2 regions of the Enterococcus sp. AZ196 genome follow, and region 2 is predicted to be linked to the other one. Evidence: a T-box and tRNA genes for the amino acid it is inferred to sense, from the RefSeq annotation. Region 2 holds a T-box; the other holds one or more tRNA genes.
The links. The T-box of region 2 lies ahead of leuS (leucine--tRNA ligase). A T-box ahead of a tRNA ligase gene usually reads a tRNA of that ligase, here a tRNA-Leu.
Positions count from the first base shown of each region.

Region 1 (7,657 bases), 2.1 Mb from region 2:
GGTGATCCTAATTTTGAAAACCAATTCGAATATTTTGGAGAAAAATTCTCGCATAAGACAAGTATTCATATTGCATTCGATGTAACTCTGGCACAAAAGGTTTACGCAGGGGCGGATATGTTTTTGATGCCCTCAGCTTTTGAGCCTTGTGGTTTATCGCAAATGATTTCTATGCGGTATGGTACGTTACCGATTGTGCATGAAATTGGTGGTCTAAGAGATACTGTCCAACCGTACAATCCGATTACAAACGAAGGAACAGGCTTTGGATTTAATATTTTTGAACCATTCTATTTAATGAACACGTTAAAACAAGCAATCGAGCTTTATCACGACCACCAAAACATTTGGCAAAAGATGATGAACGAAGCGATGTCGCGTGATTTTAGTTGGGATGGGTCTAGTCGTCAATATTTAGAACTATACAAACAAATGTAGGATTCGAAAAGCCAGAATCTAAGCCTCGAGCTATGGATTTTGGCTTTTTCTATCATAAATTTTGCTATAACAATAATTAAATCTTATTTATAAAAAGTGTAGGTTGGAGATGAAAAAAATGAACAAAACAGAATTTAAGCAATCATTCAGTCGCCGTTTGGCTGAAAAATTTGCGATGGGTGTCACAGATGCTTCGCCAAACGAACTTTATCAAACGTTGGGTTCATTAATGACTTCGGCATATTCACAAAATTGGCAGCAGACATGGAAAGACTATCGCGAAGCAGAGCAAAAGCAAGCTTATTATTTTTCTATTGAATTTTTGCCGGGAAAAATGTTAAAGAGTAATCTATTGAATATGGGCTGGCTAGATATGGTAACAGAGGGCTTAAGAGAGTTAGGCATCAATTTAGATGATTTGGCAGAAGTTGAACCTGATATGGCTCTAGGAAACGGCGGATTAGGTCGATTAGCCTCTTGCTTTATGGATTCGATTGCTTCAATGGGATTGCCAGGAAATGGTAATGGTATCCGATATAAATATGGACTTTTTAAGCAGCGTTTTGTTGATAATTATCAGGTAGAATTGCCGGATGAATGGCTTCAAAATGGAAATCTTTGGGAGGTACGCAAGGAAAGTAAAGCGGTGGACGTACGCATTGGCGGAGATGTATACATGAGCCATGATGAATTTGGTAATTTAAAGCCGAACTATCATGGCGGAATGATCTTACGAGCTGTTCCATACGATACAGGGATGGTTGGCTATCAGAATGGTACCGTTAATACAATGCGACTGTGGTCAGTAGAGATCTCACCAGAGGAAGAAGAGCGTTATCGTAGTATTGAAGATCGACGAGCAGTAGAAGATTTGACTTCAGTACTTTATCCTGATGATTCTAATGAAGCGGGAAGAAAACTACGTCTATCACAAGAATACTTTTTCGTTTCAGCAGGTGTACAGAGTATATTACGCTATTATAAGCAACTCAATAAGCCCATCGATGATATCAATCAATATATCGCAATTCATATCAACGATACGCACCCGTCGATGTGTGTTGCCGAATTCATGCGTCTTCTAGTTGATGAACAGGAATTAGGATGGGAACGGGCTTGGAATTTAACTCAGGAAGTGATGAGTTATACCAACCATACAATCATGGCTGAGGCCTTAGAAAAATGGTCGATTAACATGATGAAGAGTGTCTGTCCTAGAATCTATCAAATTATAGAAGAAATTGATAGGCGTTTTGTCGAGGAGATGACCGGTGTTCATGATTTTGATTTAATTCAAAGAACAAGAATTATTCAGAACAACCAGGTGCATATGGCCCATCTTGCGATTATTGGCTCTCATTCGACAAATGGTGTAGCCAAGTTACATTCGGATCTCTTAAAATCAGTTGTTCTGCACGATTTTTACCTGATTTATCCAGCACGTTTCAATAATAAAACAAATGGTATCGCGATGCGCCGTTGGACACAGTTAGCCAATCCTGCATTGAGTAAAGTACTTGATAAAACCATTGGAAACTCTTGGAGGAAAAAGCCAAGCGATCTACGTTTATTATTGAATTATGAGGAAGACGATCAAGTACTTGATATGTTGGACCAGGCAAAATTAGAGAATAAAGCACGTCTGGCTAACTATATTCAAGAGCATTATGGAATCAAAGTAAATACACATGCTATTTTTGATGTTCAAATCAAACGATTGCATGCCTATAAACGTCAATTATTAAATCTATTGCATATAATCAAATTGTACTTAGATTTAAAAGAAAATCCTGAATTACCAATTGAACCGCGAGTGTTCATTTTTGGAGCAAAGGCTGCGCCAAGTTATCATTACGCAAAATCCATTATCAAAGTGATAAATGAGACTGCACGTTTGATTAATCAAGACACGACGATAAACGATAAACTGAAAGTTGTATTTTTAGAAAATTATAATGTAAGTTTGGCGGAACGGATTATTCCAGCAGCAGATGTTAGTGAACAAATTTCTTTAGCATCAAAAGAAGCTTCAGGGACATCTAATATGAAGTTAATGTTGAATGGAGCGGTGACGATAGCGACTTTGGATGGTGCGAACGTTGAAATTCGAGATGCTGTTGGTGATGAGAATATTGCTATTTTTGGTTTGACTGAGTCTGAAGTTTATCAATATTATGAGAACAAAAATTATTCTTCCGCAGAAATTTATCGAGAGAATGCTGTCATACACAAAGTAGTTAAAACACTAATCGACGGAACTATTCCCAATATTTTTGCGGAAGGTCAAGAGATCTTTGATTCGCTGATCAAATATAATGATGAATTTTTTGTCTTACGTGATTTTGAAGATTACTGTTCAGCACAAGAATCAGTGAATCAAGCTTATCAAGAGAAACGTCGTTGGCTGCAAATAAGCTTACGTAACATTGCTAATGCAGGACGCTTTTCTTCAGACAATACGGTTCAACGCTATGCAGACGATATTTGGCAAATAGAGCCTGTATTTGCCCACGAAGACGATCGAGGTGTAACGCAACATGACTCATATTTACTTTAATCCATGGATAGAACGCTATAAGCAACCATTTGGAGCTGTTCAAGAAGGAACGATGGTCAAAATCTGGCTATCAGTTCCTGAGCAGCAAAAAACAAAAGTCTTTTTGATTGTACGAAAAGAAGGAAGTTCAGTGGGACAGAAAATATTTCCAATGGAACCTGCTTCAGAAGATCGCTTTCATTTTCAAACGATCATGGATCAAGAATGGGGACTATATTTTTATTATTTTAAAGTGGTACACGAATCGGAAGATTACGAAACGATCCAATACTATGGCTTCAATGATCAAGGCGGCGAAGGAAGAATCTACAGTTCGGAACAAGAAGTGGTGCCTTATCAGTTAACCTGCTATCAAAAACCAGAGATCGCTCCTAAATGGTATCGGAATGCTGTTTTTTATCAAATTTTCCCTGATCGATTTGCAAATGGAAATCCTGATCGAACAATCAATCAGCCAAAAAAGAATTCTTTCATTTATGCGACTGAAGAAGATGAACCGTTTTATATTAAAAATCAGAAGAATGAGATTGCTCGCTGGGACTTTTTTGGAGGGAACTTTAAAGGAATTCAAGAGAAAATTCCTTATTTACAAGAACTGGGAATTACTGCTTTATATTTGAATCCGATTTTTGAGGCTACTTCTAATCATCGTTATGATACGAATGACTATTTCAAGGTAGATGGTGTTTTAGGTACTGAAGAAGATTTTCGTAGTTTAATAGCTGCTTTGCATACAGCTGGGATTGCTGTAGTGTTAGATGGAGTGTTTTCTCACGTAGGTAAAGATAGCCGTTATTTTAATATCTCTGGTCTTTACGGCGAAAATACTGGAGCTGCGCGTGATCCGCAAAGTAAATATCACGATTGGTTTACGTTTAATCATTATCCTAATGACTATAAGTCTTGGTGGGGAGTGGCCGATCTACCAGAAGTACGCAAAGAAAACCCTAATTATCAGGAATTCATTTATGGTGATTTGGACAGTGTTTTGTCCAAATGGACCTCGATGGGGGTTGATGGCTGGCGTTTAGATGTTGCTGATGAATTGACAGATGATTTTATCGCTGGTATTCGAAAAAACCTTTTATCCTATCAAGAAAAAATTTTGATTGGCGAGGTATGGGAAGATGCATCAAATAAGATTGCATACGATACACGACGAAAATATGTTTTTGGAGATCACTTACAAGGAGTAATGAACTACCCATTACGTCAACAAATTTTAGATATCTTAAAACGAACACGCTCATTAAAGAATATCTGTGAGGAAATGATTCGATATCAAGAAAACTATCCAGCAGATTTCTATTATAATCAATTAAATAATATTGGGACTCATGACACTGAGCGCATTTTAACTATGCTCAATGGTTCTGTTGAGGCATTGGATCAGGCATGGGGACTAATGTTCATGATGCCTGGGATTCCTTGTGTGTATTATGGAGATGAAGCTGGATTGACGGGTGGTAAAGATCCTGATAATCGAAAATTTTTTCCTTGGCAATCCATTGATCATCGTTTATTTAAAAATTGTCAAAAGTGGATTAACCGGAGAAAAAAACACGATGTGCTAAAGCATGGACATTTTTTCCCTTTTTATTCTCAAAAGCAACAAATTTTCGGAATCATTCGCTATACCGAAGAAGCCTATGTAATCTATGCACTCAATTTATCAGATGAAGAGCAAAATTTAAATGTAGGAGAATTATCAAGCCCGCGTGCTTATCAAGGAGATTATGAAGTACTAGCGCGTATTTTGGATGGTGAAGTATTGGCTCCAAGAGGTAGCTTATTTGTGCATGATGCCGATTAATTCTGATGATTTTCTCTAGTTCTCCTGTTACTTAGGAATTTAAAAGCATTTTTTCAGCATTTATGCTAAACTATGCTATATCAGAACGATAAGGATGATATTATGCAAACTTACAGCAGAAAAAAGAGCCGTTTTCCTGCTTTTGATGATGAAGCAGGGGTTAAATTAGTACAAACCAATCAGCGTGTCTTATTTGATGGACAAGATGACTTAATTACAAGTTATCGTTTGGAAGCAAAAGATATTTTTGAGCGACCAATGCCAAAAGCTAAACGGACACGTCGTGTTAGCTTAGACGAGGAACCACGTAGAGAGCTAGATCATCATAAAGCAAACTTACCAATGTATCAGGGAGAGCGAAAAGAATCAAAAAAGGTAAAACTATTTGAGGAGCGTAAACCCAAAGAGGCGACTACGTCCAAGACAACGTTTAATACGCGAAATGGTCGCAGTGCAACACCTTTCTCACCAAAATTTGTTCCTTCTTCTTTGATTCCAGATGAACCAGCTGATGCTATTTCACCAAAAGAACTAATGCAGCGAATGGAAAAATCGCGGCAATCTTATATTTTGTTTGCGCCTGAAAATGAGCAGAAGCAACCGGCGATCGAAAGAAAAAATTCTCGTCAACGTTTAGATCGCTCATTACGAGGGATTATGCAAGAGGAAAGCTCTAGTATCGAAAATAGTAAATATTTTCATGAGTAAAGCAGAAGGTGCCGACAGGTATCCTTCTGTTGTTTTACGATGATAGGAGAGAAAAAAGAACATGAATCCATTTGAGGAAAAAATTGGCCAATTACGGGCGGGAGATATTGAGAAAATAGAAGTAACACGTGATGAATTTTTCTTGTTTCGAGAGGCGTGGATTAAACAAGAAGACAAAAAGTTTTTTCGTGGTATTGCAGGGTTAAAGGGAAATATCACGTACGTCTATGATACAACGATCGTGTAAACTATTGACTTTTTCATTTTAGCCCGCTATCATGAGAAAAGATTCTGCGGTGATGTTGGAATTGGCAGACAAGCATGACTAAGGATCATGTGAGAGCGATCTCGTGTGGGTTCGAGTCCCATTCGCCGCACTTGGATGTACCGATTATGGTGCATCTTTTTTTTTGAGGAATAAAACAGCAGAAATACGTTTGCATTTTATCTTTCGGCTGAAAACCTTTTGTGTATTTAGATCGCAAGAGTTGCTTGTCAACTAGTCATCAGATAAAATTAACTTATTAAAATGTGAATTCGCATATTTTGGAGGAAGTGGCAATGGAAGCGATTGGTCAAGTCTTAAAAGAGTTCAGAAAAGAACACGGCATGACACAAAAGGATCTTTCTGAAGGGATTTGTTCTCAAAGTGTCTTGAGTCGAATTGAAAATAATGAAGAGATTCCTAATATTATCGTGATTCAGCAATTATGTCATCGGCTGGGGATTACGATTGATCAATTGATGCTGGATTTCTTACCGGAAGAATTGTTCCTGCGTAAGTATTTCAATAAAATGTTTATGTATTTGCGTATCGGAAAGTATCTAGAGATTCGAACGACATTGGATTATCTAGATGAACGACAAATTACTCACTTAGATAAAGATCGCCAGTTAGCCTACTTTTTTAAAGGTGTTTGTGCTTATTTTATCGATGAGGCTCCAGAAAAAGCATTAGAGCAAATTGTTCAGGGGCTTTCAATCTGTGTATCAAAAAAATATACTGGCTATTTTGACAGTAAAATTTTGCTTTTAAGTTTTGCTGGAAAAATGAATTCTGTGCTTGGGCGAGTGAATGAAGCACAAAGCTACTACAACCAAAGTTTTGAACTATTTCAAACGATGATGGCTGATTATTCAGAGCGAAGTGAATTGAGTAATCTTTTTGTAAATTATGGTACTTTTTTGGTTAAGCAAGAGCGTTTGGATTTGGCTGAGAAAGTTGTTGATATGGGATTGAAGTGGAATCGTCAACAATGCAGTTATTATAAATTAAGAGAACTTTTAGAATTAAAAATACGGATGTTAGAAGCTCGAGATGAGCTTCATACAGTGATCAACTATCGAAAAATGCTGCGAGCGATTGAAAAAATAAAAGATTTATAGAATGGTCTACACCATTCTTGACTTATTATGAATTCAGGAGTAACTTTAAAGTACTAAGACAAAAAGGGAGAGCTCACAATGAAAACATTTATTTATGCTGACAAATTCTTTTTAAACTCTGGTGTTAAAGGTGCAGGTTATTTAGATGTCACTGCTGGCATTTTTGGGACATATACGAAAGAAAAACCAGAAGGAGCAGAAATAATCGACCAATCTGGAAAATGGATTGCTCCTGGTTTAGTTGATACTCACATACATGGCTATAAGAATCACGATGTAATGGACAATGATGCTGAAGGAATTAAAGTTATGTCTGAAGGTCTGCTGTCATGTGGTGTTACTAGTTTTCTACCCACAACTTTGACATCTTCAAAAGAACATTTGAAAGATGTTGCTGAAACAATCGGTAAGGTTTATCAAGAGGTTGATGGGGCAAAAATTCAAGGGATTTATTTCGAAGGACCATTCTTTACTGAAGAGCATAAAGGTGCACAAAATCCTAGTTATTTTGGTGATCCAGATTTGGATACTTTCCATGAATGGCAAGAAGCATCAGGTGGTTTAATTAAAAAAATTGCTTTGGCTCCTGAACGTAAAGGGGTAAGAGAATTTGTTAAAACTGTGACTGATGAAGGTGTTGTTGTTTCGCTTGGACATTCTAACGCTACAATAGAAGAAGCCCAAGAGGCGGTGGAAGCTGGTGCAAGCGTCTTTGTACATGCTTATAATGGTATGCGCGGATTTAATCATCGTGA
Region 1 is NZ_JBIPAM010000001.1:829,107-836,763, reverse strand. It holds gene glgA (glycogen synthase GlgA) at 1-438, shown strand, start outside; gene IGI67_RS04045 (glycogen/starch/alpha-glucan phosphorylase) at 557-2,995, shown strand; gene IGI67_RS04040 (glycoside hydrolase family 13 protein) at 2,976-4,808, shown strand; gene IGI67_RS04035 (hypothetical protein) at 4,911-5,516, shown strand; gene IGI67_RS04030 (hypothetical protein) at 5,578-5,763, shown strand; tRNA gene IGI67_RS04025 (tRNA-Leu) at 5,810-5,893, shown strand; gene IGI67_RS04020 (helix-turn-helix domain-containing protein) at 6,078-6,902, shown strand; gene nagA (N-acetylglucosamine-6-phosphate deacetylase) at 6,981-7,657, shown strand, end outside.
Region 1: it has a tRNA-Leu gene. The T-box ahead of leuS (leucine--tRNA ligase) is inferred to sense a tRNA for this amino acid. The anticodon was not compared.

Region 2 (7,657 bases):
GGTTTCCAGCTTTTAGGCGACAATGGAATTACTGTAACCGTTATTGGTTTATTTGTGATGAGCGTTCTTTCGTTAGGTCTTTTTATCCGTACGGAAAAACGTGCAGAGGATCCAGTAATCAATTTGAATTTATTCAGTAATCGCACCTTTGCAAGTGTAAATATTGTGGCTGCTTTGATAAGCGGCTTTTTAATGGGATTGGATGTTTATATTCCTATGTGGATGCAAGGGGTGTTAGGAAAGCCGGCGGGGCTTGGCGGCTTGGTTTTAGCACCGATGTCGATTGTCTGGATGTATGGTTCTTTTTTATCGGGACAATTATTGCGCAAGTATGCAGCAAAATGGATAATTATGGCTGGTTTAACCATTATTTTAGCTGGTGGAGGAACGTTGTTGGCATTACCGATGCAGAGTCCTTTTTGGGTATTCTTCATCATCATGGGTGTTCTGGGGATTGGTTATGGTCTAGCCGTCACGACTACGACGGTAGAAGCACAGGCCAGCGTGCCCAAAGAAGAAATCGGCGTAGCGACATCATTTAATACGTTGTCCCGTACGATAGGACAGACAGTGATGGTCTCACTGTTTGGTATCATCTTGAACATCGCAAACGGACAGCAATTAGTAAACGCAGGAATTACTGACCTAGATATTATGAATCGATTGATTAATCCCCATACAGCGCTGCAAATTGAAGCGAGCCTGCGAGCAGAGTTACGAGAAGTTCTTTTTTCCAGCTTGCATTGGGTGTATTTCGCAGGACTGTTGCTGATTATTTTTGCACTAGTTTTCAGCTTTATGGTTGGCAAACAATCGAGAAGTGTTAAACTAAACGAAGAATAAAAGAACTGGAGGTTCTAGCTGAATGGCTTTTTTACAGGTGAATGTCTATTCGAACATTTTACAAATGGAAGTAGCAATGAATGTGATCCTGCCTCAAACTACACACAAAAAAATTGGAACTGAGACTGCTGGCATAACCGAAGATGTCCCTGTCTTGTATTTATTGCACGGCATGGGTGGGAATCATAGTGTATGGGAGCGTCGTACCTCGATCGAACGTTACGTGGCCGAATATCAGATGGCGGTAGTCATGCCTTCGACGGACCTGGGATTTTATACTGATACGACCTACGATATGAAATACTGGACATTTGTTTCGGAGGAACTCCCAACGATCGTTCATGAGCTGTTTCCTCAAATTACTTGCAAACGAGAAAAAACTTTTGCAGCAGGTTTATCGATGGGTGGTTATGGTGCGTTAAAATTGGGGTTGGCAAAACCTGAAAATTTTGCGGCAGTAGCGTCATTATCCGGTGCGGTTGTGTTAGCAGATGTAGAAAGCTTATTGCAGGTACGCAATGAGGCGTATTGGCAAGGCATTTTTGGACCGTTGGATCAGATTCAAGGCTCCGTAAATGATCCGCTGTATTTATTGGATAAATTAGTAGCAGCACAAAAAAAGACACCTCGGTTTTTCTTAGCATGCGGAACCGAAGATGAGTTGTATCCTGCTAGTCAGTATATGGCTCACAAAATGAAACAGAAAAACCTCGATGTGACCTTTGAAGAAGGACCAGGCAGACATGATTGGGTGTTTTGGGATACTTGGATCAAACGAGTATTGGAATGGTTTAATGAAGTGTAAACAGCGACTATGATATAAGTAAAAAAGATGGCTTCAATTTCCGAATGGAAAATCTGAAGTCATCTTCTTTTATCTTGTCTGCACTAAAAATGATACGATCGTCTTTTTTCTACACAAAGCAGAATTGGCGGATTATTTTTTTGATTGATGAATTGATAATTCAAGACACTGAAATTTTCTTGTGGCAAGTTTTGGCAAAAATGCAGCACTTCATTTTTTTCGGCTTCGCCGCCTTTATGACCGTAATAAATGACAACGATCATTCGTCCGCCAACGGTCAAGCGCTTCAAAATTGCTGACATCGCTCGTTTGGTAGTTTCTGGCAGCGTGATAATCTGCTTGTCGCTTTTCGGCAGGTACCCAAGATTGAAGATCGCTGCTTGGATGGATTGATCAGCAGGGATGTTTTCTTCAATTGTTTCATGCCCTGCAAGAAAAAGCGTTGAACGCTCGGCATATTCCGCTAGTTTTTCTCGAGTGTTTTGAACAGCTTGCTCTTGGATATCAAAAGCATAGACGTGCCCCGTTGGACCGACTAATCCAGCTAAAAAAAGCGTATCGTTGCCATTTCCCATCGTGGCGTCAATCACGTGATCTCCTTCAGAAACTGTTTCTTTTAGCAACTGATGACTAAAACGCAACGCTGTTAGTAACATGCTTTAAATCCTTTCTTAAGGAATATTTCCCTTGGTAAGAGTCGCGGCGGATCAGTTCTTGATCAATCGCATTCAAGACTTCCCATTTTTTCAGACTCCACATCGGCCCAATCAATGAATCCCACGGTGCATCACCAGTCAAACGATGGATGATGATCTCTGGCGGAATCATTTCCAACTGATCACAAATGACTGTGACGTAATCCTCCTTGCTCATTAGCTGTAAATGTCCATCCGCATAATCTCGCAGCATTTTTGTATTGCGCATTAGGTGCAGCAGATGTAGTTTGATGCCTTGAACATCAGAGTCTAAAATCGTTCGGCGGACATTTTCCCGCATCATATCTAATGATTCACCCGGAAGTCCATTAATCAAATGGGTGCAGACATTGATATTGTGCTTGCGTAAACGGGCAACAGCGTCAACATAGGTTGGGTAGTCATGGGCGCGGTTGATTCTGTCACTCGTAGATTCATAAGTTGTTTGCAAACCTAGCTCGACCCATAAATAGAGCCGTTGATTGAGTTCCGCTAAATAATCTACGACTTCTGGCGGCAAACAATCTGGACGAGTGCCGACAGATAAGCCAACGACACCCGGAAGGTTGACAACTTGTTCAAATCGTTCTCGAATCACTTCGACTGGTGCATGTGTATTGGTGAAATTTTGGAAATAAACGATATATTGATCTACGCTAGGCCATTTTTTGTGCATCATATCGATTTCTTTGTGAAATTGCTGAGGAAGCGGATCACTAGGAGCGACAATCATATCCCCAGACCCAGAAACACTGCAGAAAGTACAACCGCCATGTGCGACCGTACCATCGCGATTTGGGCAATCAAAGCCGCCATCTACAGGTACTTTAAAGATTTTTCCGCCAAACTGCTGGCGTAATGCGTAATTCCATGAATGATACCGTTTGGTTGAATCATCACTATATTGAAAGGTCATTTTTGTCTCCTAATTGCTTTGAGATCATAAGCTAATTTTTTTTGTTTATAATAAGGGTAGGTAAACAGCAGCCAACTGCTGCTAAAGAGTACGCCACCAAGAACATCGCTCGGATAGTGAACCCCTAGATAAATTCGACTGACGACGATACTAAAAATCAATAAACCGACCACAATCTGAGCGATTAAACGCGGTGTTTTTTCCTTAAAGAACAGAGCCATAACAAAAATCAAGGTACCATATAATAGGGTACTGGCTGTTGCATGGCCGCTTGGAAAGCTAAGACTGTGTTCGCTCACCATATGAGGTAAGATCGTTGGGCGTGTCCGATGAAAAAAAAGCTTCAGCGAATGATTGCCGATCCCGCTGATTAGTGCCATACTGATTGCCAGCCATAAAGCTGTGACTTTTTGCTTATTGAAATAAAACAAACCGACAAACACGATTGATAAAATGATAATTGTGATTGGATTGGCAAATTTTGTCACCCACAAAAAATAGCTGTTCATCTGCGGATGAAGTTGATGGATCGCATGGATGATGCCGCGATCGAAGCCGGATAAAGTTTCCGGATAAAAACGGATAATGTAGCACAAGGCCGCAAAAAACAGCAGGGTGAAACTGCCGATTAATTGGTAGATGGGTTTATTTTTCATTGCTTTGTCTGATTCATCCTTTCTAAACAGAAATATTATATCATGTTTCCTTAATAGGACAATTTTTTCTGAGATTTCTTAAGGGGAATTCAATTGAATAATATTTTGGAATCTGCTAAGATGGAACTACTTTGAATATTACTGCCCAGAAGAGGAGTAGTAGGAACGAACGCATTTCAGAGAGCGCGCGGTGCTGTGAGCGTGTATGCGAAAGATTCGAACTTACCTTGGAGCATGATCGTAGGATCCGGTTAAAGACCGTTATTTCTTTTGAGGTCTGTCATTTGGCAGATAAAAATAGGTGGTACCACGTTGATAACGTCCTATGAGAGCTCTTTTTCGAGCTTTCATAGGACTTTTTTTGCGAGTTCTACTTTCACGCTTTGCGTGATTAGTGGAATCGTATGCGTAGCGAGAGTCAAAAAATTGATTTCCCTACACCGAGCTAGCTGCAACTTCCTTTTTTCGATTTATTCAAAGTAACCGCACAAGAAGTAGTTGGAATTTTCATTTATTAGAAATTTTTCTATTATCACGAGTCAGCATTTAGTTTCAATTTAGAATCTTCGGCTATATTATTAACGTAAACAAAATAAGTTCATATATTAGGAGGAGCAATATGAGTTACGAGCACAAAGCGATTGAAAAAAAATGGCAGAAATATTGGGCGAAGCACAATGTGTTTAATACCCAAGATGATCCTGAAAAACCAAAATTTTATGCATTGGATATGTTTCCTTATCCGTCTGGACAAGGGTTGCATGTTGGACACCCAGAAGGATACACTGCGACTGATGTGATTTCACGGATGAAGCGGGCGCAAGGTTACAATGTTCTACATCCAATGGGCTGGGATGCTTTTGGGTTACCTGCGGAGCAGTATGCGCTGGATACAGGGAATGACCCTGCGGAATTTACTAAGAAAAATATCGAGACCTTCAAGCGTCAAATCAATTCTCTGGGATTCAGCTATGATTGGAATCGTGAATTGAATACAACGGATCCTGAGTACTATAAATGGACTCAGTGGATTTTTGAACAAATGTATGAAAAGGGCTTGGCTTATGAAGCGGAAGTTCCTGTTAACTGGGTACCTGAATTAGGTACAGTTATTTCTAATGAAGAAGTGATCGATGGCAAAAGTGAACGGGGCGGCTACGATGTAATCCGCAAGCCGATGCGTCAATGGATGCTGAAAATTACCGCTTATGCAGATCGTTTGCTGGATGATTTAGAAACGGTTGATTGGCCTGAAAGCATCAAAGAAATGCAGCGCAACTGGATCGGTCGTTCGATCGGTGCGAATGTCAGCTTCAAGATCGAGGGCAGTGATGAAACATTTACTGTTTTCACTACACGTCCTGATACCTTATTTGGCGCGACTTATGCAGTCTTGGCACCAGAATTGGAATTGGTACAAAAAATTACTACTTCTGAACAAGAAGCAGCTGTCAATGACTATATTGAAGAAGCCTCGAAAAAATCTGAACTGAATCGTACCGATTTAGCGAAGGAAAAAACTGGGGTCTTCACGGGTGCTTACGCGATCAATCCTGTGAATGGCAAAAAAATGCCGATCTGGATCGGGGATTATGTGTTGGCTTCATATGGAACAGGTGCTATCATGGCCGTTCCTGCACATGATGAACGAGATTATGAGTTTGCGAAAACATTTGGTTTACCGATTATCCCTGTACTTGAAGGCGGTGATGTGGACAAAGAAGCCTTTACTGGTGATGGTTCACATATTAATTCCGAGTTCCTGGATGGACTGAATAAACAAGACGCAATCGATAAGATGGTGGCTTGGCTAGAAGAACATGAATGTGGCAAGAAAGAAATCAGCTATCGATTGCGTGACTGGTTGTTTTCTCGTCAACGCTACTGGGGTGAACCAATTCCTGTCATTCACTGGGAAGATGGGACGACCGGCTTGGTTCCGGAAGACGAATTGCCGTTAGAGCTGCCGAAAACTACGGATATTAAACCAAGCGGTACTGGAGAATCACCATTAGCAAACATTGAAGACTGGGTTAATGTAGTTGATCCAGACACTGGTAAAAAAGGGCGTCGTGAAACCAATACGATGCCGCAATGGGCTGGAAGCTCGTGGTATTACTTGCGTTTCATTGATCCACATAACAAAGAAGCGTTAGCGGATTACGATAAATTGAAACGCTGGATGCCGGTAGATCTTTATATTGGCGGAGCAGAGCATGCCGTGCTGCATTTATTGTATGTTCGTTTCTGGCATAAATTCTTGTATGACATTGGCGTGGTGCCAACTAATGAACCGTTCCAAAAGTTATACAATCAAGGGATGATCTTAGGACAAAGCTTCCGCGATAGCCGAGGCGCTTTAGTGCCGACTAATATGGTAGAAAAACGCGATGGCAAATGGTTCAGCATTGAAACAGGTGAAGAATTGGAAGAAGCACCAGCGAAAATGAGTAAATCATTGAAGAACGTCGTGAATCCTGATGATGTCGTAGAAAAGTATGGTGCGGATACATTAAGAATGTACGAAATGTTCATGGGGCCGTTGGACGCTTCGATCGCTTGGAGCGAAAATGGACTGGAAGGTTCACGTAAATTCCTAGAGCGTGTATGGCGCCTGATCGTTGATGAAGAAGGCAAGATGCGTGATCATATCACGACATTCAATGATGGTTCACTGACGAAGGTCTATAACCAAACTATAAAAAAAGTAACGGAAGATATGGAACATCTGCATTTAAATACTGCCATTTCTCAATTAATGGTCTTCGTAAATGATGCCTATAAAGCAGAAGCATTAACGTATGAATATGTGGAAGGCTTTGTACAATTGCTGGCTCCGATTGCCCCTCATATCGCTGAAGAACTTTGGGCGATTCTAGGGCACGACGAAGGAATCTCTCATGTAGCTTGGCCAACGTATGACGAAGAAGCTTTGATTGAAAATGAAATTGAAGTAATCTTGCAGGTTAACGGAAAAGTTCGTTCAAAAGTAATGGTCGCTGTGGATCTTGCAAAAGACGAGTTGGAAAAACTAGCGATGGCTGATGAACATATTCAAAGAAATATTGAGGGCAAAACGGTTCGCAAAGTAATTGTTGTACCGAATAAATTAGTCAATATTGTAGCCAATTAATTTGTGAGGCCGATTCTAAAAGAAATATATCTGACCACGTTCGGCTGCTTAGCGATGAAGTCTCAAAAATCAGTTGAATAGTCAAAAACTGCACGTGCATCTATTATCCTCGTTGATAACAGATGGGCGTGCAGTTTTTCTGTTGTTTAGTTTTGTAAAAGGTGCCTAAGAGATTCCTACGCAAAAAAAATTAATCATGGCAATTGTGCGTTAGCATTTATTCACTGTATCTAAGATAAAATGCTTCGATTTTTTCTTTAAATTCTTTGGTTGGTAAACTTCCTCGCAGGTCAAAGTTATAGACCTCGCCATTAGTGAACTTAATTTGGTATTTATACACTAGTTTTTCTGATTCTTGTCTATAAGAACCTACATCTTCAAATTCAGACCAAGTCTTTCTTTTTACTTCTTTTGTTTCAAAATTATAATATTGAATTCCTTGCTGATCCATATAGAAAAAGATTCCTTGATGTTTCAATAAAAATGTTAGATCGCTGATCCCTTGAAAGAAAAATAGACTGGAAATCCAGAATATTATTCCTAAAAATAATAAAACGGGTATAGGATTCCAAAGGATAGAGGTTTTTATAATCAAGAGAATACTCGCGG
Region 2 is NZ_JBIPAM010000001.1:2,947,195-2,954,851, forward strand. It holds gene IGI67_RS14325 (MDR family MFS transporter) at 1-843, shown strand, start outside; gene IGI67_RS14330 (alpha/beta hydrolase) at 866-1,648, shown strand; gene IGI67_RS14335 (class I SAM-dependent methyltransferase) at 1,732-2,304, opposite strand; gene IGI67_RS14340 (TIGR01212 family radical SAM protein) at 2,279-3,259, opposite strand; gene IGI67_RS14345 (phosphatase PAP2 family protein) at 3,256-3,915, opposite strand; T-box leader at 4,053-4,244, shown strand; gene leuS (leucine--tRNA ligase) at 4,535-7,048, shown strand; gene IGI67_RS14355 (hypothetical protein) at 7,266-7,657, opposite strand, start outside.